DNA from 4 places in the Roseibium sp. ROS1 genome. Region 3 is predicted to be linked to each of the others. Evidence: predicted binding sites of a transcription regulator. Region 3 holds the regulator's gene; each other region holds the start of a gene.

Region 1 (5,535 bases), on a different contig from region 3:
CGAACCCAGGTGTCCGCGGCAATTTCCGTCCCGATCCCGAAGTTCGCGTTGCGCTTTGACAGCATGGTTCCCTGGTAGATCCCGCCAGGTTTCAGCACCCGGGCAATCTCCGAAATGGCTGTACGGACGATCGACGGATCACCGTGATAGATCACGTTGAAGGACAGGACATAGTCGAAACTGTCGTCCTCAAAGGGCAGCGACGTCATCGGCGCCAGACGCGTCGCGATCTGCATGCTTTCCAGTACCGCGCTCTTTTTCAGCTCACCCAGCCCGGCTTCGGAAAGATCCATCGCGTGGGTCTCGAACCCGGCGCGAGCAAAGGAAAGCGCATGTCGGCCAACCCCGCAGCCCAGATCCAGGGCCTTCACCGGCCCCTGCTTCTGAAGTCTTTCGATAAGACCGGCAACGTCCGCCTCCGGACGCAGCCAATCCGCTCGGCCTTCTTCTGTCTGCCAGCGCTTGTCCCACGCGAGATGGGCGGTATCGGTTTTTTCCAGAGTGTGCGTGTCGCTCATTGAGACGATCCTTCCAGTATCCGGCTGCGGGCGATTGTGCCAAGCCGCTCAACACAAAGAACCAGCACGAAGATCATCAGGATGATAGTCATCGCGAGCTGGTAGTCGAAAAAGTCCATGGCCACCTTGAGTTCGATGCCGATGCCCCCTGCCCCGACAAGACCAAGCACGACGGAGGATCGCGTGGCCTTTTCAAGCGCGAACAGCGAGGTGGTGATAAAGGAGGGCATCGCGGCAGGTACCACTGCACAGAAGATCGTGTCGAAACGCCCTGCACCGGCCGCTGTCAGCGCCTCGGTTGGTCCTTTCTCCACATCCTCCATGGCTTCAGCGAAGAAGCGTCCGCAAAAACCGATGGTGTCGACGGCGATCGCAAGCGTGCCCGCGAATGGGCCAAGTCCGACCGAAATGACAAAGACCAATGCCCAGACCAGATCCAGCACCGTTCTGAAGAGGGCAACCAGCAAGCGGGCACAGGTATAGACAGCCCGGGACAGCATCGACGGCCGCGTCAGGCCTTTTGCGGCCAGGATCGCCAACGGCAGGCTGAGGACGATGCCGATAAGTGTGCCCGCGAGCGCCATCTGAAACGTTTCCAGCAACGCCTTTGACAGTTGCGGCAACCTTTCCAGAGAGGGAGGCCAGGCCCTCGACAGGAAGTCGACCAGCGCCGGACCACCAGACACCAGAGCGGAAAACGACCAGCCTGCCCCCTGAAACGACCAGACAACGAAGGCCAGCAGCGCGACATAGGCGACAAAATGAAATGCACCCGGGCGTTCGAACCGATCCGGCATGCGGGAGCGTTTCAATGTCAGGAGATCAGCCATAATGCCTCCCCAGATCCGCAACACTAAGGTTGCTGCTCTTCTCGTCCAAAACGACTTCCCCCTGCCGGATCGCAAGGACCCGATCAGAGTAGGCGAGCGCCTGTTCCACGTTGTGCGAGGTGAACAGGAGCGTGATCCCCTCCTCCCGGGTGAGTTGGCGGAAGAGGTCCATCACCTCCTGGCCGGCAACCGGGTCAAGGCTGGCAACGGGTTCGTCCGCGACGATCATTCTGGGCTGCTGCATCAAGGCTCTGGCGATCGCAACCCGCTGGGACTGACCACCCGAGAGCTGGTCTGCCCGTTTCAATGCATGGTCCGCGAGCCCGACCCTTTCGAGGCACGCCATAGCCCGGTCACGCAAGGCCGTTTTGGCAAGAAACTGCGTCCAGCCGCGCATGCCACCGGTGCGGCCCAGGTTGCCATGGATTACGTTGGTCAAAGCCGAAACACGAGGCACCAGGTTGTGCTTTTGAAAGACAAAGCCGACCTCGGCGCGAATCCGCCTGAGCTGGCGCTGTCGCGCAGTCGAAATGTCTTCACCGAACAACAGAACCGAACCGGTTTCCGGCTCGATCAGGCGCAGCGCGCAGCGCAATGCGGTCGATTTTCCGGCACCGTTTGAACCGATCAAGGCAACCGCTTCCTCACGGTCCACGGAGAAGGAAACTTCGCGCAGCACGCTACGGTCCTTGCCGAAAGTCTTGCAAAGGCCTTCGACCTTCAGGTCACACGGCGTCTCCGTCACGGGCTGTCGGGCTGGGACCGCCGGCGCAATTGCGCCGGCGGACTGGAGCAGAGGCTGCGCCATTATTCGCCGATGAACTTGTCGTATTGCGGGAAACCGGCGGTGGTGTACATGGACCGCACCAGGTCATAGGCACCATCTTCGATCGCCACCAGATCCATGCCCGAATACTTGTCGTTTTCCTCGTGCTGCAGGATCGCGGCGATGATCGACTTCTTGTTGTCGAGGATCGCCTGGCGCAGGCTCTGCGCTGTCGCGGGATCGACATGGGCTCCGGCCATGATCATGTCGTTCGGCAGATCGCCGGAACGGGCGATCACCCGGAAAAAGCCGTTCGGGACGCTGTCATCCTTGTTGCGGGTGCCAATCCACGAATTGTGATTGATCCCGATGGCGGCAACGTCGCCCTTCTTCAAAGCTTCATGCGCAATGTTGCGCGAAGTATGCAGCTTCTCGATGTCCTTGACCGGATCGACGCCATAATCGGCCATCAGCTGCATCGGGCACAGCATGTTCGAGGTGGAACCGATATCACCGAAGGCCACCTTCTTGCCCTTGAGATCGGCCGGCCGCGTGAAACCGCTGTCGGCTCGCACGACGACAGCACAGAAATAATCCGGGCGGCCAAGACCGATAAGCGGACGGGCTTCGGTCAGTTTGTTGATCACGATGTACTCGGCAGGGCCGGTTACGACGAAGTCGACGCGTTTTGCGCGCAAGGCTTCAGCCGCCGCGGTCCGGCTGGTAACCGGGAAAAACTCGAAGGTGTGGTCTGTTGCATTTTCAAGGGCGTTCTTGAACGGCCCCCATTCAACCTGCAGCCGCTCCAGGCCCTCAACATCGGTAACGGCCAGTTTGAACGTGTCGGCCAGGGAAGAAGACAGGGAAACGGCAAGAACGGCAGCCGCGAGTGCGGCGGATTTCAAAAAGCGCATGACAGGAACTCCTCAGACAGCCGAAACAAAGCCGGCAAGGCAACAGGAGCGTAACGACACGCGCGCCGCGGAACGTGACTGTATTATGTAAATTTTACGAAATTTACATCAGAAAAAGACGGATCTACGAAGCAGAAAATTTCTTTATCTTCGAACCTCCAGACAAATCTTGATCTTATTTGTTTTCCGGCAAATTTTATCGATGTCTCTGTCGTAAAACTTCATAAAAGTATAATCGTATAGACATCTGTTCTCGGCACATGTCTGCTAGTTCGCTCTCCGTTTTTCGGAGGGCCCGATGCTGGTCATTGAGCAATTATCTAAAGTCTTTGGAGACCTGACCGCGGTGGACAGTGTCTCCCTTGCCATTCCCAAGGGACAGATGGTCGGCGTGATCGGTCGGTCCGGTGCCGGCAAGTCCACGTTCCTGCGCATGATCAACCGGCTGGCCGACCCCAGCCGGGGGACGATCCTCAACGAGGGAAAGAACATCACGGCCCTGAAGGGTCGCGATCTGCGGCTTTGGCGTGCGTCCTGCGCCATGATCTTTCAGCAGTTCAATCTCGTCGAGCGCATGGATGTGCTGACCAATGTCATGGTTGGCCGTATCGCCCACACTGGGTTCCTGCGCTCCATGACACGATCCTTCACTGACGAAGACCGCGCCCGCGCCATCGAAGCCCTGGACCGGCTGGACCTTGTGCCCCAGGCGCTGCAACGCGCGGGAACCCTTTCCGGCGGGCAGCAGCAGCGCGTCGCCATCGCCAAGGCGCTGGTGCAGAACCCGCGCATCATGCTGGCCGACGAACCGATTGCTTCACTTGATCCGGCCAACGCCAGCCGTGTGATGGACGCCTTGCGCGAAATCAACCGGACGGACGGTCTCACGGTGTTGGTCAACCTGCACACGCTCGACACCGCCCGTGCCTATTGCGACCGGATTATCGCAATGAAGGACGGGCGGGTTCAGTTCGACGGCACGCCGGACGCCCTGACCAGTGAAAGGGTTCGGCAGATTTACGGATCCGACGATCTTTCCGGTGACATCAACGAAGCAGTCACCTCCACCTCCCTTTCGACAACCACTTCCCGGCCGCCGATGAAGGCTGTCGGGGCCTGACCTTCGCGAAGCGGATCATCCGCTCTCGCTCTTGAAGCGGCCTTTGCCGCGCAAATCGCCGGATCTGCCGGCACCAAAGGAGACTTGAGATGAAGGCCATTTTTGCAGCAGCCGTTTCCGCTGCCGTTCTTGCAGCCTCCCCGGCCCTGGCGGACAGCTGGAAGGATCAGTACAAGACAGTCAAGTTCGGCATTCTTTCCGGTGAAAACGAAAAGGACCGGATTGCCCGTTACACGCCTTTCGAAAAGTACCTGGAGAACGAACTCGGCGTTGATGTCGAAATCTTCACCGCCGGATCCTATGACGGCGTGATCCAGGCCATGGCGGCCGACCAGATCGAATTCGCCTTCTTCGGTTCGTCTTCCTATGCCGCTGCCTACACCGAAACCAACGGCGGTGTCGTTCCGCTTGTCTCCCGCCTGCAGAAGGACGGTTCCACCGGTTATTTCTCGGTCGTCGCCGTGCGTTGCGACAGCGGCTACAAGACCCTTGACGACCTGAAGGGCAAGACACTGGCTTTTGCCGATCCGGACAGCACGTCCGGTTATGCCGTGCCTTACTTCAACCTCAGCAAACAGGGCTACGAGCCGAAAACCTATTTCGGTGCCATTCCCTTCTCCGGGGCCCATGAAACCGGTGTGCTTGGTGTCTACAACAAGCAGTATGACGCTGCCGCTACCTACATCACCAACGAGGAAGACGGCATTCCGCAGCGCATGGTCACCAAGGGCATGATCGAGAAGGACGCGATCTGCACCATCTGGAAGTCACCGGAAATCACTTCCGGTCCGCTGGCTGCCCGCAGCAACCTGCCTAAGGGCCTGATCGATGCCATGCGCACCGCGGTCATGGAAATCCCGGAAAAGGATACGCTGGCCTTCATCGAAATGACCGGCGGCGAAGACAGCACCCAGGAAGCGTGGATCGAGGTTGATCACGACCGTTACCAGTGGATCGTCGAAATGCGCGACTGGCTGAAGAAACAGCGCCGCGGCGGCTGACTTTGCAGAGCGAGGGAGGAAACCGGCTGATCCGGGTTCCTCTCGACGACCCGACCATCGTCATCCCGGGCGGCACTTCGCATCTCCCGGGATGACGCCTGGATAAACTTGTGGCGCAGAAAGCTGCGGCGTCAGCGCCTCCTGCCCAAAATCATTGGAACTAGAGGCATGACAGCGCTCTCCCCTGCCATTGACCGGTTCGAAATCGATTATGCTGCCGCCCGCCGGTCAGCCCTCCGGGTAAACCTCATCTCGACCACGGTCTTCGCACTCTGCTTCTTCGCAACAGCGTGGTTAGGCGGTTTCTTCGACATGACCGACGTCACCCTGCCCGATGGCGACCGTGTGTCCATGTGGAAGATCTGGGCAGGTTTGCCGCGGCTTGG
Region 2 (5,535 bases), on a different contig from region 3:
ACCGGCTGGTCTTGGCGGATCGTCTGGGGTGAAAGGCCGTTTTCAAGCGCGGCCAGATAGACGAACGGCTTGAAGGACGAGCCCGGCTGCCGCTTGGCATAGGCTGCGCGGTTGAACTGGCTCTTGGAATAATCGGCCCCGCCAACCAGCGCCTTCACGGCGCCCGCGGTGTCCAGCGTCACGACAGCTCCCTGGGAAACGCCGTATTTCTCTCGGTTTTCCTTCAGGGCGCTGCGCAGCGCCTGTTCGGCAGCCCGCTGCATCTTCGGGTCGATGGTGGTGTCGACCACGATGTCGGTTTCGATCGAGCCGATGAAATGCGGCAGCACGTCCATCACCCAGTCGGCGGCATAGTTCTCGCTGGCGGTGGTGTAGCGGCGCACCACCTTGGCGGGCGCGGCCAGGGCGTTCTTGGCTTCATCGCCCGTGATGTAGCCTTCCTCGTTCATGGCAGCGAGCACAAGCTGGGCGCGGTCTTCTGCGAGGTCCGGATTGCGGGCGGGCGAATAGCGCGATGGCGCCTTGAGCAGGCCTGCGATGGTGGCAGCTTCCGGAATGGTCAGAAGCCGTGCCGATTTGCCGAAGTACCTGCGGGCAGCTGCATCCACGCCATAGGCGCCGGAGCCGAGATAGACCCGGTTCAGGTACATTTCCAGGATCTCGTCCTTGGAATATTCGGCCTCCAGCCAGAAGGCGAGCACCAGTTCCTGGATCTTGCGCTTGATCGTCCGGTCCTGTTCCAGGAACAGGTTCTTGGCAAGCTGCTGGGTCAGCGTCGAGCCGCCCTGCTGCAGGCGGCCGGAGGTGAAGTTGGTGTAGACGGCGCGGGCAAGACCGACCGGGTCGACACCGAAATGGGAGCGGAAGCGCCGGTCCTCGATGGCGATGACGGCATTGGGCAGATAGGGCGGCAATTGCTCCAGGCGCACGGCCTCGCCGCCGGTGTCTCCGCGGTTTGCCAGCAATTCGCCATTGGCGGCGACAATCTTGACGTTGGGCGGTCGCGCCGGAACCTGCCATTCGGAGGTCGGCGGCAGAAAGGCGGCGTAATAGCCGACCAGGCAGACAACGGCGATGGTGCCCCAGATGCCGAGCACCATGCTCCAGTAGAAGCCGCGCTTGAGAAGGCGGCCGAAGGCAGTCGGTGCCTGGAACCTGTTCTTGCGTTTGGCCTTGCGCCGCTTGGCGCCGGACCGGCCGCCGCCCCTTCCGTTGCCTCGGCCATTGCCGTTCTTGGCCGTCTTGCGGGTGGAGGAAGCGGGTTTTTTCTTGGCCGGAGCCTTGCGGGTCTTGCCCTTGCCGGACGACTTGGAAGAAGGCGCAGCGGGACGGTCCTGCGGGCTCAAGCGCAGGTCGAGCAGGCTGCTGCCTGAATCTCCGAATGTCGGTTCAACACGCGGCTGGCGTTTCGCCCGAGGCGCCATTGATCCTTCGTCCCCTAACTCCGTACCAACCAGGGTTGGCGTTATCCGGCAAACGCCGGTTTCCCCGGAGATGAGCTTAAATTGCGGCGATTTAAGGGGGCGTTAAGGCTACGGGCTTTTGCACGGGCAAGACGACGGGATGATCAGCTACAGGCGGCGCGCACTAGCTCGATATCCATCCCGCACAAAAGGCAGCAAACCCGCAGCATCGGGAACTGATAGCCGCTCAAACGCAGGAAAAATGCAAAGGCTTGTGCCTCCGCGATCCCGGCTAGGGGTCACGCCTGGCCGGGAGGACGAAGGAAAGCTTGGCAGCAATCGCCGGAGCTAGCTGGAATAGCGGCTTGCGTCGGCGCCGTAATAATTGACGTAGCGCGTGTTCAGTTCGGACACCGGCATGATGATCAGTACATCCGTCGTGCCGAACTGGTGATCGATCACCGCCCCGTCGCCGATGAACGCGCCGAGGCGCAGATAGCCCTTCACAAGCGGGGGCAGGGCCCGCAGCGCTTCCTTGGAATTGAGTTCATCGGCCGGCATGCGGTTCATTTCGACGTATCTGTCTTCCACCGCGCGCACGCGCCATTCTTCCGGGGCGCGGGCATTGTGATGCAGGAAGGCGAGCTGGCCGGCGATGGCATCCGGATTGGTGCCTTCGATCGAGGCACAGCCGAGCATGACATCGATGTTGTGGCGCAGAACATAGGACCAGATGCCATGCCACAGGAGCTCGACGGTCTTCTTGTTGCGGTAAGGCTTCAGAACGCAGGACCGGCCGAGTTCCATGAAGCGCTTGCCCGGGTTTGCGTCGATCAGCGACTGGATGTCGTATTCGGCGGCGGTATAGAAACCGGCATGCTGATCGGCGATTTCCTGGCGCAGGATCCGGTAGGTGCCGACGATTTCAGGCTTCAGGCGGCCCAGCTTGTTGCGCTTCTGCAAGTCGTGGTCGACCACGAGCAGGTGATCGCAATAGGCGTCGAAGGGGTCGGCATCACGGCGGGTTGCCAGCGTATGCGCATCGGCAATGGCTGACATTTCCTCGTAGAAAACGTCATAGCGCAGGCGTTGTGCCTTTTTAACTTCCTTGAAGTTGCGGGCCATCCGCACTTCCAGGGATCCGATCCGGCCGAGCGTTTCGCCGGTCTTGACCGGGGTCTGCAGCGCTGGCCCGATGCGCTGCGCGTTGGGGAGGTTGGCGTCCGGACGCATTGCCGGTGTGAATTTCCTGACCAGTTTCCTGGGAGAAAAAAGCCCTTGGCGCATTATGGACATTCCACCCTCGTGTATTCCTTATGGCGCACTGACATGTTTCACAGGTTCTCGTCTGTTTCACTTGCCGAATTACCTTCGCCGGAACATTACGTCCGAACCCGGTCAGTGTGCTTCAAGCCTGCCGTAGAACATACTATTCCGACAGCTGGATGACACTCGGTTTTTTGCGCCGTGTTTTCCACGTGCAAGCTTAGCCCACTCTTGCGGCTTTGTGAATTTCTACGAGCGCCGGTGGAAGCGTTTCCACTTCCGGCTGTCGCGACAGGGAAAGTTCGCTGCGTCAGGCGCGGCTGATTTCGGCCAATGCGTCGGAAATCGCTTCCACGGAAAGCGGTTTCGTCAGATAGCCGGCAGCGCCCACTTCGGTCGCCTTGTCCCTTGCATCCTTCATGACATCGGCGGTCACGATCAGCACCGGTACATTGGCCCGGCCGGCGGCCTGTTCGTCGGACCGGATCTGGCGAATGGCCTGGAACCCGTCGAGGCCTGGCATGTGCAGGTCCATAAGAATTGCGTCATAAGCGCCGCTGGCGGCTTCCTCGACGGCCTTTTCGCCGTCGATCACCATCACCGGCACATGGCCGAGCTTGCGCAGCATGGCTTCGCTCAAAAGGCGGTTGATGTCGTTGTCTTCGGCCACGAGCAGGCGCAGCGGCCGGGCCGGAACCTTGTAGCGGTTCGGCAGGAAGCCGTTGCTGACGGGCTCCGCGCTTGCGTCCCAGGCGTGTTCCATGCCGTCGTCGTCCAGCAGGCCGGAAAAGATCTGGACCAGGGTCTCGATCCGCACCGGGCGGATCAGATAGGCGGCATACCCGGCTTCGCGCAGATGTTCCAGGCGCTCGCGCTCCGGCGGGGCGATCATAACGACGGCAGGAGCCTTGCATCCGGTCAGGCGGGCAGAGGCCAGCCAGCCGCCGCTGTCGGACAGGGCGCCGTTGTCGACAACAAGTAGATCGGCCTCGGCCAGCGCGGCATCGAGATCCGAACTGCCCGGTGCATGCACGGAAACATTGGCAGCGTGATATTGCAGCCGTCTGGCCAGCAGCGGGCATTCGATCTGGCTGGTGCTGACGAACACGATCCTGCGGCCCTCAAGCTTGGCCAGGCGTGGATCCGTGTCGGCAACAAGGGATTCGGGGATCGGCAAGGACACGCGGAACTGCGCGCCGCCGTCTTCGGAGGGCTGCGCGGCAATTTCGCCACCCATCAGGCCGGCAAGCCGCTGGGCGATGGCCAGACCGAGGCCGGTGCCGCCGAACTTGCGCGCCGGGCCATGGTCGACCTGCTCGAATTCCTGAAACAGCCGCTCGGCCTCCTGTTCGTCAAAGCCGATGCCACTGTCGCGCACGTCGATATCCAGAAAACCGCCACCGTCCGGATTGGGGCGCCCTGTCAGTTCGACGGCAACGCCGCCCTCATCGGTGAACTTGATGCCGTTGCCGATGAGATTGTAGAGGATCTGGCGGACACGGGTGGCGTCCAGCGTCACCTCTTCCGGCAGGTTCGGGTCAAGCATGGAGCCGATTTCAAGCGACTTGGCGTGGGCTTTCGGGGCAAGCAGTTCAACGACGCTTTCCACCAGGGCGCCAACCCGAACCGGGGCAGCCTGAATGTCGAGCTTGCCGGCCTCCACCTTGGAAAAGTCGAGCACTTCATCGATCAGGAGCAGCAATGTTTCGCCGGAGGTTTCCAGCGCCTCGATATAGGCGCTCTGTTCCTTGGTCAGGCGGGTGTCGCGCAGGAGCGCGGCCATGCCGAGCACGCCGTTGAGCGGCGTACGGATCTCGTGGCTGACGGTCGCGAGAAAGCGGGACTTCGCCTCGTTGGAGCTTTCGGCGGAATGACGGGCAGCCAGCAGTTCTTCTTCGATCAGGCGCCGCTCGGTCACGTCGCGCAGAACGGTCTGCACCAGCTGGCGATCCGTCGTGGTGTCGCGCACCGGAATGTCGATACGTGAGAACCAGCGCGGGCCCTGTGCGGTGTCGATGTGGAGATCCTGAAAGCCCATGCCCGGGGTCGTCTTGTCCAGGGCCTGCGTGACGGCGCTTTCAAAGCCCACTTCCTCAAGCAGCGGCAGATGCAGGGTTGCGCCCGGCTGCAAGGCATGTCCGAGCCCGAACACATCGTCTGCAGCCGAGTTCACATAGGTGATGGTGCCGTCCTGGTCGCGCCGGACGACGACATCGCCAAGCGTTGCCAGGATGCTGGCGTGACGTTCGTCGGATTCGCCAAGTTCCCAGGCGCGGTCTTCCAGTTCCTCGCAGCGTGCCATCAGGCGGCGGATCTTGTCATCCTTCACCTGTAACGCCTGCACCGAGCGCTGCATGTCGTCGGCAAACAGCCGCCAGACAGCCAGCCCGCCGGCAAAGAAGGTCAGACCAAGACCGAGAAACCGGTTCAGGCTGTCGCTGGAAACCATGATGAAACCGGCGGCAAGGCCGATGATCATGCCCGCCAGGGCAAGATGCTGCAGCGATTTGGCAGGCGCGGAGACGGGCGCGTCGGTGGCCCGGCGGCCTGGGCCGACTTCGGGACCGACGTCCTCCTCGTCGAGGGGTTTCGTGACGCTGGAAGAATATTCGTCTGTAGTTACGGTGTCCGCAGAGGAAAGCTTTTGCTCTTCGGCAAAGAATTTGTCCTGCGTGTCATCGGCTTCTGGCGCGGCATTGACGGCGCGTTCGCTGTTTTGACTGACCAAGATAACTACTCTCTACAAGATCCTGTTGCCTTGAGAGTGCGTTGTAAACTTTGAGAAACCGTTTCATTGCCTGACAAAAAAAGTAAATCGGGAATTTCGCGCCGCGTTCATATCCAGTCTTTCAGCACCGGATGGGTC
Region 3 (5,535 bases):
CGGATGGGCATGACCGAGTGCGTTGACCGCGATGCCGGAACCGCAATCGAGGAATCGTCGGCCATCGGTGGTAACCAGCCAGACGCCTTCCCCATGATCGAAAGACAGGTTCGATCTTGCGTAATTTCCGAATAGTGCAGTCGCGGACATAACCTCGTTTGTCTCCTTTAAACGCCCCTGCTGTCCCTGCGTCGCCCCGACGCCGGGCCGTCACCTTGAAAAGATGCCGAAGGGCCAAAACGCAACGTGCCGCCCCGATGAGGCGGCACGCAGCGGCTTTCTTATACACTGCCGGTACCATGCACTGTCAATGGAAATGGCGCACAAGACATTTCATGTGCCGCAGAGGGCGGATTTCATAAAATTCTCAATGACCTCGCCATAATTGGGGAAAAGTCGTTTCATCCCCAACTGGTTTGGGTCGAGTGGTTGCCTGACAAATTAACGTTATTGTAACCTCTCAGCAATCAGACACGAGATCTCGTGAGGCAAATCACCAAGAGGCACTAGATCTGCCAGCATTAAGCGTGCTTGCGCATGCTTAACACGGGGTTAATGGCCGCAGGACGGTCAAACTAAAGGGTGCGGCAATGAGTTGGACAAACGAACGAGTTGAGCTTCTCAAAAAGCTTTGGGGCGACGGCTTGAGCGCAAGCCAGATCGCAGGCGAACTGGGTGGTGTTACCCGTAACGCCGTGATCGGCAAGGTGCACCGCCTTGGCCTGTCCGGCCGCGCCAAGTCCACCTCTTCAAGCGCCAAGCCGCGCCGGCCGCGCACCGCAGCTCCTGCAACGGGTGCAGCGCCGAAGAAACCGACGACGTCACATCCGCAGTCGATCGGCGCGACGGCCCTTAAAGCAGACATCTCGCCTGCACCAGTGGTGGCCGCCAAGCCGCGCGTAGAGCCGATTGCAGAGCTCGTTCCGATCTCGCAGCGCGCAACCATCCTGACGCTGACCGAGCGGACCTGCAAATGGCCGATTGGCGACCCGGCGACCGACGACTTCTACTTCTGCGGCCGCCAGTCCGATGCCGGCGTCCCCTACTGCGCTCATCACTGCAAGATCGCGTATCAGCCGGTCGCCGACCGCCGCCGCGATCGCAAGACGATGGCTCAGGCAGGCTGATAGCCTCGCACCTAACCAATTCATGAGAAAGCCCGCCATCTGGCGGGCTTTTTTTTGTTTGGGCCTTCCATTGACCAGATGCCCGACCCCGACCAGTGACCTCCCACGGCTTGTTCTTGGCACCGATCCATGTCGTTTCCGTTCCATCAAATCAAACCTTGTTTGACCGCTCCGCCACGACAGGGACCGCAGGATCAGCCCCGACACCGACACATCTGATGGGGTGGTCGCAGAAGAGAACCTTGTTCCGCGAAAGGCACATAACCGCTGAGAAACAAAAAGCCCGCTTGAAAGCGGGCTCCTTAATTCCATTCTGCAAGTTGCGCTCAGGCAGTGGCAGAGGTGAACTGGTCATTGAAGGCGTATCCGGCACCACGGACGGTACGGATAGGATCCTTCGCCTTGCCCTTGTTCAGAGCCTTGCGCAAGCGACCGACGTGAACATCGACAGTGCGTTCGTCCACGTAGACATCGTGACCCCAGACCCCATCCAGCAGTTGTTCGCGGGAGAAGACACGGCCAGGCGATGTCATCAGGAATTCCAGCAGGCGGAATTCCGTCGGCCCCAGGTGTATTTCCTTGGTGTTGCGGCGAACGCGGTGCGTTTCGCGATCCAGTTCGATATCGCCGGATCGCAACATGCTGGACACCACTTCCGGACTTGCCCGGCGCAGGATGGCGCGCACGCGGGCCATCAATTCCGGTACCGAGAAGGGCTTGACCACGTAGTCGTCGGCACCGGTCGACAGGCCGCGGATGCGCTCTGCTTCCTCACCGCGTGCCGTCAGCATGATGACCGGCAGGCGCTCGGTGTCTTCGCGCGCCCGCAGGCGGCGGCACAGTTCAATTCCGGACAGGCCCGGCAGCATCCAGTCGAGCAGCAACAGATCCGGCAGGCTTTCCCGCAGGCGGATTTCCGCCTCGTCACCCCGGACACAGGACTCGACCGAGTACCCTTCCGCTTCCAAATTGTATCTCAATAGAAGGCTGAGCGGTTCTTCGTCTTCAACGATGAGCACCTTCGGCATACATCTCGCTCCAATTACCGCAACCGGCGCCGAAGCGCCGGCCGTTAAGATCTTCTGCAAATCCGACGATTACCGGCGGGTCAGACCGCGCCTGTTTCGTCGACCTTTGCCCGGTCTTCCGGCAAACGCTCGCCAGTGACCATGTAGTAGACGTTCTCGGCGATGTTCGTCGCGTGATCGCCGATGCGCTCGATGTTCTTTGCGCAGAACAAGAGATGGACGCACTGGGTAATGACCCGCGGGTCTTCCATCATGTAGGTCAGGAGCTCGCGGAAGATCGATGTGTAGATCGCGTCGACTTCGGCGTCAGCTTCCTGAACCCGGCGGGCGGCTTCCGCATCCTTGCGGGCGTAGGCATCCAGCACCTGCTTGAGCTGCGAAAGAGCGAGTTCCGTCATGTGCTCCACACCGATCGCGAGCTTCTTGGACTGCAAGTCGCTGTCGATGGCGATGACGCGCTTGGCAACGTTCTTGGCAAGATCGCCAACACGCTCCAAGTCATTGGCAATGCGCGTTGCGGCAGTGATTTCACGCAGGTCCTGCCCCATCGGCTGGCGGCGGACGATCAGCTCGATCAGCTTCACTTCAAGTTCGTTGTAAAGGCTGTCCAGACGGACATCGCCCTTGATCGTCGCCTTGGCAAGCTCCAGATCCTGCGACACCAGCGCGGACACCGCATCGGCGAAAGCCTTTTCGGCAATACCACCCATTTCGGCAACCTTGCCGGCCATGGCCGTCAGTTCGTCATCGTAAGCCGAGACTGTATGTTCAGACATCCTGTGTCCCCTTCAGAAACCTAAAAAATGCTTAGCCGAAGCGGCCCGTAATATAGTCCTGCGTACGCTTGTCCTTCGGATTGGTAAAGATGTCCTCCGTCAGACCTTCTTCAACCAAAATACCCAGGTGGAAGAACGCGGTACGCTGAGACACACGGGCAGCCTGCTGCATCGAGTGGGTCACGATCACGATGGTGAAGTTTTCCCGCAGTTCGTCGATCAGCTCTTCCACCTTCGCGGTCGCGATGGGGTCGAGCGCCGAGCACGGTTCGTCCATCAGGATCACTTCCGGGCTGACGGCAATCGCACGGGCAATGCACAGACGCTGCTGCTGACCGCCCGACATGCCGGTGCCCGGCTCGTCCAGACGGTTCTTGACTTCTTCCCAAAGCCCGGCCTTCTGCAGGCTGGAGGCAACGATTTCATCAAGCTCGGACTTGTTGCGGGCCAGACCATGGATCCGCGGACCGTACGCAATGTTGTCGTAGATCGACTTGGGAAACGGGTTCGGCTTCTGGAAAACCATGCCAACCTTGGCGCGCAGCTGTACGGGATCGACCTTGGGATCGTAGATGTCCTCACCGTCGATCTTGATCGACCCTTCCACACGGCAGATATCGATGGTGTCGTTCATGCGGTTGATCGTCCGCAGGAACGTCGACTTGCCACATCCGGAGGGACCGATGAAGGCAGTCACGGACCGCGGCTGGATCTCGATGTCCACGTCCTTGATGGCGTGGGTATCGCCATAATAGACCTGCACCTTGTTCGCGGAAATTTTGCTGTCGGTCATGGTTTTCGCCTGTTCAAAATTCGGCATCTCGTTCATCGGAGCAATCCTTACCAGCGGCGTTCAAACCTGCGGCGCAGGATGATAGCGATAATGTTCATGGTCATGAGGAAGACCAGCAGCACGATGATCCCGCCCCAAGCGCGTTCATAGAAGGCCGGGTCAGCACGTTTCGCCCACTCGTAGATCTGGGCCGGCATGGCCGAGTTCGGAGAGAAGAAACCGGCAGCCACACCGTCCGGGAAATTGGAGGCGATGAAACCGACCATCCCGATCAGGAGCAGCGGAGCGGTTTCCCCAAGCGCCTGTGCCAGACCGATGATCGTGCCGGTCAGAATGCCCGGCATGGCCAGCGGCAGGACATGGTGGAAGATCGACTGCATCTTGGAGGCGCCAATGCCAAGGGCCGCATCGCGGATGCTCGGCGGAACGGCCTTCAAGGAGGCGCGGGTGGAGATGATGATCGTCGGAAGTGTCATCAGCGTCAGCACCAGGCCACCGACCAGCGGTGCGGATTGCGGCAGATGCATGAACTGGATGAACACCGCCAGACCGAGAATACCGAACACGATGGACGGAACGGCGGCCAGGTTGGAGATATTCACCTCGATCAGATCTGTGAACTTGTTCTGCGGAGCGAACTCTTCCAGGTAGATGGAAGCGGCCACGCCGATCGGCAGCGACAGGAACAGCACCACCAGCATCATGAACAGCGACCCGATCATGGACGCCCCGATGCCGGCCTGCTCCGGACGGCTGTCGGAAGCATCGGTTCCGGTGATGAAGGCCCAGTTGAAGCGCTTCTCCAGAATGCCGGCGGACTGCATCTGGTCAGCCAGATCCAGGTGTGCGGCATCCAGGTTCTTGTCTTCGGCAAGATCCTCGCGCTTGACGCGGCCCTTCAGGTAGCCGTCGACACGGGATGAGGCGATCAGCTCGAAGGTTACCGTCGTGCCGATCTTGTCCGGGTTGGCAAGTGCATAGTCACGAACCGTTGCGGCAGCCCCTGAGGAGAACAGCTTCTGCAGGTCCTTTGCCGACATGTCGGTGGTGATGTTGAGACCGGCAAGTTCCTTGGCAAAGGCGTCGTCAATGATGGCCCGGTACTTGGAGGTCTTGACCACCGACTTTTCCGCTTCGGCAATCTGCTCCTGATTGAGCGGGACATCCACCTTCAGGAACGTCTGGCTGAAGGCGCCAAGGCCGTTGGAAAGGATTGCCCACAACAGCGCAACGAGGAAGAACAGGCCGATGCCGATGGCAATGATGCCGTAGAGCTTGAAGCGCGCTTCAGCGGCGTTGCGCTTTCTGGTCAGCGGATCGAGTTCGAGGATCGACGTGGTCTTGTGCGGGGTCGGAGCACTGGTCTTGCCCGACGGTGGCGTAAGGGTCGTGTCGGTCATTAGTCGTACTGCTCCCGATATTTGCGCACGATGTAGAGCGCGACGATGTTGAGCCCCAGGGTCACGACGAACAGGGTCATGCCGAGTGCGAAGGCGACAAGGGCTTCCGGGGAGGCAAAGTCGGCGTCGCCGGTGAGCTGGCTGACGATCTTCGCGGTTACGGTGGTCATCGCTTCGAGCGGGTTCATGCTGAGCCGGGCCGCAGCGCCGGCCCCCAGCACAACGATCATGGTTTCACCGATGGCGCGAGAGGCCGCCAGCAGGATAGCCCCGACGATCCCCGGCAGGGCCGCCGGCAGAATGACCTGCTTCACGGTTTCCGAATGGGTGGCACCAAGTCCGAGCGATCCGTCACGCATGGCCTGCGGCACAGCGTTGATGATGTCGTCGGAAAGCGAGCTCACGAAAGGG
Region 4 (5,535 bases), on a different contig from region 3:
GAACGAGAATGGCCTTGTCCCACGGGCTGCCGGTGGGCGGCATCCTGCCGACGATGGTGAGCGCGTGGCCGGCGTGGGCATCTTCTTCCGCGCTGTCACCAATGCCGTGCGCGGGTTCGAATGTCTCGCCAAGCTTCAGGTTGACCCGCGAGCCGGCAACCGCTTCCCCGCTGCCGGCAAAGAGCCTGCCTTCGGCAAGGTTCCCTGCCAGATGCGTGACGAACTGCGGCGTGGTGCCGACAACGGGTGACGACAGGTAGCTGTCGCCGAAGGCAATCGGGGCGGCAAGGTCGACGTCGTCATGGGTGGCAATCTCGTTGTAGATCTCGCCTCCCAGAAGCGGCACGTCGCTTGGCTGCAGATAGACGGCGGCAAACATCATGGTGATTTCGCTGCCGGGGGCTGCGACGATCAGATCGAACTTTTCCGCTGCCCGTGCCGTTCCCTTTCTGAGGCCGCGTTCCTGGGCTATCAGGCCAACGCCGATACCGATGGAAATGGCGATCAGGAAAACGAAGGTCAGATTGGTCCAGCGGAAGCGCCAGAGCAGTGCTCCGACCAGCGCCTGTGGCCGGAAGCCCCAGATCACGATCAGGCCGGTTATCACGGCTGGGAGCAGAAGCAGCACGAGCCACAGCGTGTCCTGGGCAAGCGGCGAAAGGTCTTGCCAGCGGTCTGCGAAAAAGTCAGGCACCGACGGCCTCCGTCTGCAGGTGGCCGTCCGTCACTTCGACGACCCTATCCATCCGGTCCAGCAGATGCTGGTCGTGGCTGATGGCGATCAGCGTCTTGTTCCGTGCGCGGGTCAGGCTGATCAGGTCTTCGATCAGGGCATCGGCTGTCTTGCGGTCGAGGCTTGCCGTCGGTTCGTCCGCGAGAATGATCGCGGGGTCGTGGGCCAGCGCGCGGGCGATCGCAGTGCGTTGGCGCTCGCCGCCGGAAAAACTGTCTACGGTCCGCGCTTCTGCCGGCACCTTGAGGCTCTTGAGAAAATCCCGTGCGGTGTCGGTGATCGACCGGCGCTTCACTGCCGGGTTGAACGCCGTTGCAAGGGAGGCGTTGCCAAGGGCGCTCAGTTCTTCAAACAGCAGGAAGTCCTGGAAGATTAGCCCGACATGGCTGCGGCGGAACGCGGCGCGAGCGGCGTCGTTCAGCTGCACCAGATCGGCTGCACCCCAGCGGATATGACCTGTCATGGCCGGGTGCAGTCCGGCGAGCGCGTAGAGAAAGGTCGATTTCCCGGCACCTGAGGGGCCACGCAGGCCGATGGTCGCGCCTGGTGTCGCTTCAAAGTGATCGCAGGACAGCAGCACCCGGCCACCGGGTGCCCTGACGCGGAGATCGTCGACTTGAAGAGCAAGATTCATGAGTAGTTGTCAGCTGCGTTCATAGACAGCATCGACCAGTCTTGCCCGGCTGACGAACCCGGTCTCGGGATCCTTGAAGGTTCCCAGTTCCAGAACGCCGCGTGTCACGATCTTGCTGTTGAAGGCGACCACGTCGACAATGCGCTTGGTGTAGATGGCGAGAATGTCCCGCGGCCATTCCGCCTCGGTTTCACAGAACGGGCAAACTGCCATCGGAATCTTGGTGAGTACGAAGAACTGGCTGTCGGCCTTCAGGGGTGGGGCCATGTAGCCGCCGACCGATACCCTGGTGCCTTCCAGTGAATGGGCGAGGTCGGAAAAGCTCCGGTCCTTGTTGTAAAGCGTGCGCAACTTGAGGGGGGCATCTGCCGCACAGGAGGTGTTCGGCAGCAGAATTCCGGCAAACGGAGCGAGGCCAAGCCCGGCGATAAGCTGTCTGCGGTTCATGACATCCCTGGTTCTGGCCAATTCATGCTCCTAACTTATCCGGCTAACATGACAAACAGGCAAAGGCCTGCCGGGCGGCAGGCCTTCAGGATCCCTGGCCGGTATTCGACCAGGGATCCCGCTGAGCGCTTGTTGGACGCTGACTGAAGGCTTATTGGGCGTTCACAGCGTGGTTCATGACGTGGAAGATAACGTTCTGCTCGATGGTGCCATCGACCAGGTGTGCCCACGGGCCCTTTGCGTAGACCGCAACATCTTCACCCGAATGGGTTTCGGAGGACTTGGGGATCAGCGCCTGCTGGACGTAGTCCAGATCGGTGGCGGTTTCCTGGTCCAGGTCCGGGCGCGAGCCGGTGTAGTCGTTTTCGCCTTCGCCCTTCTTCAGAACCGAACCGGTGCCGTTCAGGTAACCGATCACGGTGTACGGCTTGCCGTCATCCGCGGTCAGAACCTTGTCGGAATGCTTGATGCCCACCTGAGCAACGTCATAGCAAAGGCCGAGGATGGCCGAACCGCGGCCGCAATAGCCGTTGAAGGCGATGGCATGTTCGTGGTCGGCGGTGACGATGATCAGCGTGTCTTCATCGTTGGTCAGCTCGTCAGCAATGGCAACGGCTTCTGCAAAGGCGACACCGTCGCGCATGGCGCGGGCCGCATTGCCGTCATGGTTGGCGTGGTCGACGCGTCCGGCTTCGATTTCCAGGTAGTAGCCGCCTTCGTTCTTGGACAGATATTCGATGGCTGCCTTGGTCATGTCGGCCAGGGACGGCTCGTCATTGTCGGCGCGGTCGGCCTCATATTCCATGTGGCTGTTGTTGAACAGGGCCAGTACGGGGCTGGAGCCGTCAAGCTTCAGCGACTGGAAACCGGCGGTGTCGGATGCGAACTGTGCACCCAGTCCGGTTGCACGCTCAACCAGGTCGACATTGTCTTCGCGGCGGCCCTTCAGCCCACCCATTTCCTTGTCCTTCGGCAGGAAGTAACGGCCACCGCCGCCCATTGCCAAATCAACGGTGCCGGCTTCCATGGCGTCGATCAGCTGGGTCGCGATGTCTTTCTGTGCGGTGCAGCCTTCCGGCACGGCGTCTTCCCAGTTGCGGTTGGCGGTCTTGGCGTAGACAGCAGCCGGAGTTGCGTGGGTCAGGCGGGCGGTGGAGATGACGCCGACGGACTTGCCGGCTTCGGTCATCATTTCGGAGAATAGGGCAAGCTGGTTGCCTTCGACGGTGGAGCAATCGTCATGGATGGCTTCTTCGCCGAGGTTGATCAGGTTGAAGCGCTGCTTCACGCCTGTGTTCATCGAGCCGGCGGTCGGAGCGGAGTCCGGCGTCTGGGCGTTGATGTTGTAGGTCTTGACCAGGGCGCTGTAGAACTCCGGAGTTTCGTACGGGAGAACGTTTTCCTCGCCCAGCATGCCTTTCTGCTGACCGTCGAAAAGGCGCGTGGCGTAGTTGGTGCCGACACCGTTGCCGTCTGCGATCAGCAGGATCACGTTCTTGGCGCGGTTGGTGTTCGGCTGACGGTCCAAAATGGCCTGAATGGCGGCTTCGCCATCCTTGTACCACTGGCTGGAGGCTTGCGGCAGGGCGTCCTGAGCAAAGGCGACGGAGCCGGTAAGGGCCAGCGCCAGCGAAGTGCAAACGATCGTTTTCATGATATCTCCCGGAGGTGAGGGTGCATCCCGGGAGCTACTTAAAAACGCTGCATGACATCTGATTGACAGTTGGATGACGAAACAGATTTGTTATTTTATTACATAACCTCCACGATTGAATTCAATTCTTCTACTTTTGCGCCGTCTTGTCTCTTCTTCGGTAGCGTCTTGTCATCGAACCGCAGGGTTGGTCCCCGGCCGGGTAATCGGCCTGGCAGCTTCGTGAAAAGCCCGGGCAATTACAGATAGAAAAATGGAGTCCTGAAATCTGAGGACGCTGTCGCGTCCTGTGTTCCTGGGCTGCCCGCTATCCCCTATTGTCACATCATTTTCATATGAGCGTCGAATAAGGTTCATATGAAAATGTTTTAACGGGCTTCGAAGTCAGGCTTTTTCGAGTCAACATGATGCCTTTGGAGCAACTGGCCTTCTGCATCTGCAGGAGGAGAGGGGACGATGGCGGATCAGAAGAACATGCTTGGGCAAATAGACATTTCAAAGCGTCAGGCCGAAATCGCGGATCTGGTACAAAAGGCAGGGTTTGCGTCCGTCGAGGAACTGGCGGACCGGTTCGAGGTGACCACGCAGACAATTCGCAGGGACGTCAACGGTCTTTGCGAACTGGGGATCCTGCGCCGGACCCACGGCGGCGTCGAGCCTCCGGCACCGGCGTCCAACATCCACTATTCCACCCGGCAGATTCTCAATCTTCCGGAAAAGCAGCTGATTGCGAAACTGGTGGCCGGCCACGTCGGCAACAACCAGTCGATCGCGTTTTCCATCGGCACCACCCCCGAGATCGTGATGCAGGCCCTGGTTGGGCATGAGAAACTGGCGGTTTTCACGAACAATCTGAACGTGGCCTTCACGGCTTCGGTCAATCCGTCGTTTCAGGTGACCATCACCGGCGGGCGGTTGCGTCATGGCGACCGCGACGTGCTGGGGTCCGCAGCGCAGGCGTTCTTCTCCAACTACAAGGTCGATATCGGCATTTTTGGTGTCGCAGGTGTCGATGAAGACGGCACGCTGCTGGATTTCCATGAGGACGAAGTGGCGGCCCGCCAGTCGATACTCGCCAATTGCCGCCGGTCCTATCTGGTTCTCGATCACAGCAAGTTCGGCCGGAACGCCCATGTGCGCGGCGGTCAACTCAGCGATGTCGATGCGATCTTCACCGATTGCCCGGTGCCGGATGTTTTCCTGGCATCGCTGGAAGGCACGAAAACGGAAGTGTTCGTGGCCGACGACGGGGATGAGGCGTGACATCAGATCCGCATATCCCGGGTGCGAAACCCTCTGGCGCCGGCAAGCCGATCGTTCTTGAGACGGTGTCGCGTACCTGGGGTGAGACGGTGGCCGTCGATGGCCTGTCGATCGATATTCCGGCGGGCTCCTTCACGGCACTTCTGGGACCGTCCGGCTGTGGCAAGTCAACGACATTGCGCATGATTGCGGGTCTCGAGAATGTCAGTAGCGGACGCATCCTGATCGGCGGAGAGGATGTCACCGGCCGTCCGTCGGCCAAGCGTGACCTTGCCATGGTGTTCCAGTCCTATGCGCTGTTTCCGCATCTGAACGTTGGCGAGAACATCATCTTCGGCCTGAAGGTCCGCCGGGTTGGCAGGGCCGAGCGGGACCGGCGTCTTGCACGGGTTGCCGATCTTCTGGGCCTTGGCCAGTTGCTGGAGCGCAAGCCGGGTCAGCTTTCGGGCGGTCAGCAGCAGCGTGTCGCCCTTGGGCGGGCAATCATCGGCGAAAAGCCGATCTGCCTGATGGACGAGCCGCTGTCCAATCTCGACGCCAAGCTGCGCCATGAAATGCGGGTGGAGATCCGCGCGCTGCAGCAGCAGCTCGGCTTCACGATGGTCTATGTCACGCATGATCAGGTCGAGGCCATCACCATGGCCGATCAGGTGGTGCTTTTGAACGGTGGCCGGCTGGAGCAGGTGGCGAGCCCGCGGGATCTTTACGAAAAACCGGCAACGCCTTTTGCCGCCCGTTTCATCGGCACCCCGCCAATGAACCTCTTTCCGGCCAATGCCTTCAGGAAGCTGTGCACCGCGCCGG

The links. Region 3 encodes PhoB, which activates phosphate uptake and scavenging genes when phosphate is short. Its sites were predicted from a motif close to TGTCATNNANCTGTCAT; they were not measured.
Region 1: phnC (phosphonate ABC transporter ATP-binding protein) is a predicted target of PhoB. The motif match lies at 3,248-3,264, and genes of this name have one in related genera.
Region 2: olsB (l-ornithine N(alpha)-acyltransferase) is a predicted target of PhoB. The motif match lies at 2,838-2,854, and genes of this name have one in related genera.
Region 4: ACYQ6M_RS01405 (alkaline phosphatase) is a predicted target of PhoB. The motif match lies at 3,531-3,547, and genes of this name have one in related genera.

What each region holds. Positions count from the first base shown of each region.
Region 1 is NZ_BAAGIG010000001.1:1,678,915-1,684,449, reverse strand. Features, by position in the region: gene ACYQ6M_RS07705 (class I SAM-dependent methyltransferase) at 1-518, opposite strand, end outside; gene phnE (phosphonate ABC transporter, permease protein PhnE) at 515-1,348, opposite strand; gene phnC (phosphonate ABC transporter ATP-binding protein) at 1,341-2,093, opposite strand; gene ACYQ6M_RS07690 (phosphate/phosphite/phosphonate ABC transporter substrate-binding protein) at 2,156-3,028, opposite strand; gene phnC (phosphonate ABC transporter ATP-binding protein) at 3,327-4,148, shown strand; gene phnD (phosphonate ABC transporter substrate-binding protein) at 4,238-5,149, shown strand; gene phnE (phosphonate ABC transporter, permease protein PhnE) at 5,318-5,535, shown strand, end outside.
Region 2 is NZ_BAAGIG010000004.1:101,689-107,223, reverse strand. Features, by position in the region: gene ACYQ6M_RS23190 (transglycosylase domain-containing protein) at 1-1,424, opposite strand, end outside; gene olsB (l-ornithine N(alpha)-acyltransferase) at 1,752-2,690, opposite strand; gene ACYQ6M_RS23180 (ATP-binding protein) at 2,980-5,397, opposite strand; gene ACYQ6M_RS23175 (Lrp/AsnC family transcriptional regulator) at 5,505-5,535, opposite strand, start outside.
Region 3 is NZ_BAAGIG010000003.1:494,116-499,650, forward strand. Features, by position in the region: gene ACYQ6M_RS18405 (acetylornithine transaminase) at 1-150, opposite strand, end outside; gene ACYQ6M_RS18410 (GcrA family cell cycle regulator) at 591-1,127, shown strand; gene phoB (phosphate regulon transcriptional regulator PhoB) at 1,454-2,155, opposite strand; gene phoU (phosphate signaling complex protein PhoU) at 2,236-2,931, opposite strand; gene pstB (phosphate ABC transporter ATP-binding protein PstB) at 2,963-3,724, opposite strand; gene pstA (phosphate ABC transporter permease PstA) at 3,772-5,124, opposite strand; gene pstC (phosphate ABC transporter permease subunit PstC) at 5,124-5,535, opposite strand, start outside.
Region 4 is NZ_BAAGIG010000001.1:320,870-326,404, forward strand. Features, by position in the region: gene ACYQ6M_RS01390 (FtsX-like permease family protein) at 1-694, opposite strand, end outside; gene ACYQ6M_RS01395 (ABC transporter ATP-binding protein) at 687-1,367, opposite strand; gene ACYQ6M_RS01400 (hypothetical protein) at 1,377-1,835, opposite strand; gene ACYQ6M_RS01405 (alkaline phosphatase) at 1,966-3,468, opposite strand; gene ACYQ6M_RS01410 (DeoR/GlpR family DNA-binding transcription regulator) at 3,925-4,731, shown strand; gene ACYQ6M_RS01415 (ABC transporter ATP-binding protein) at 4,728-5,535, shown strand, end outside.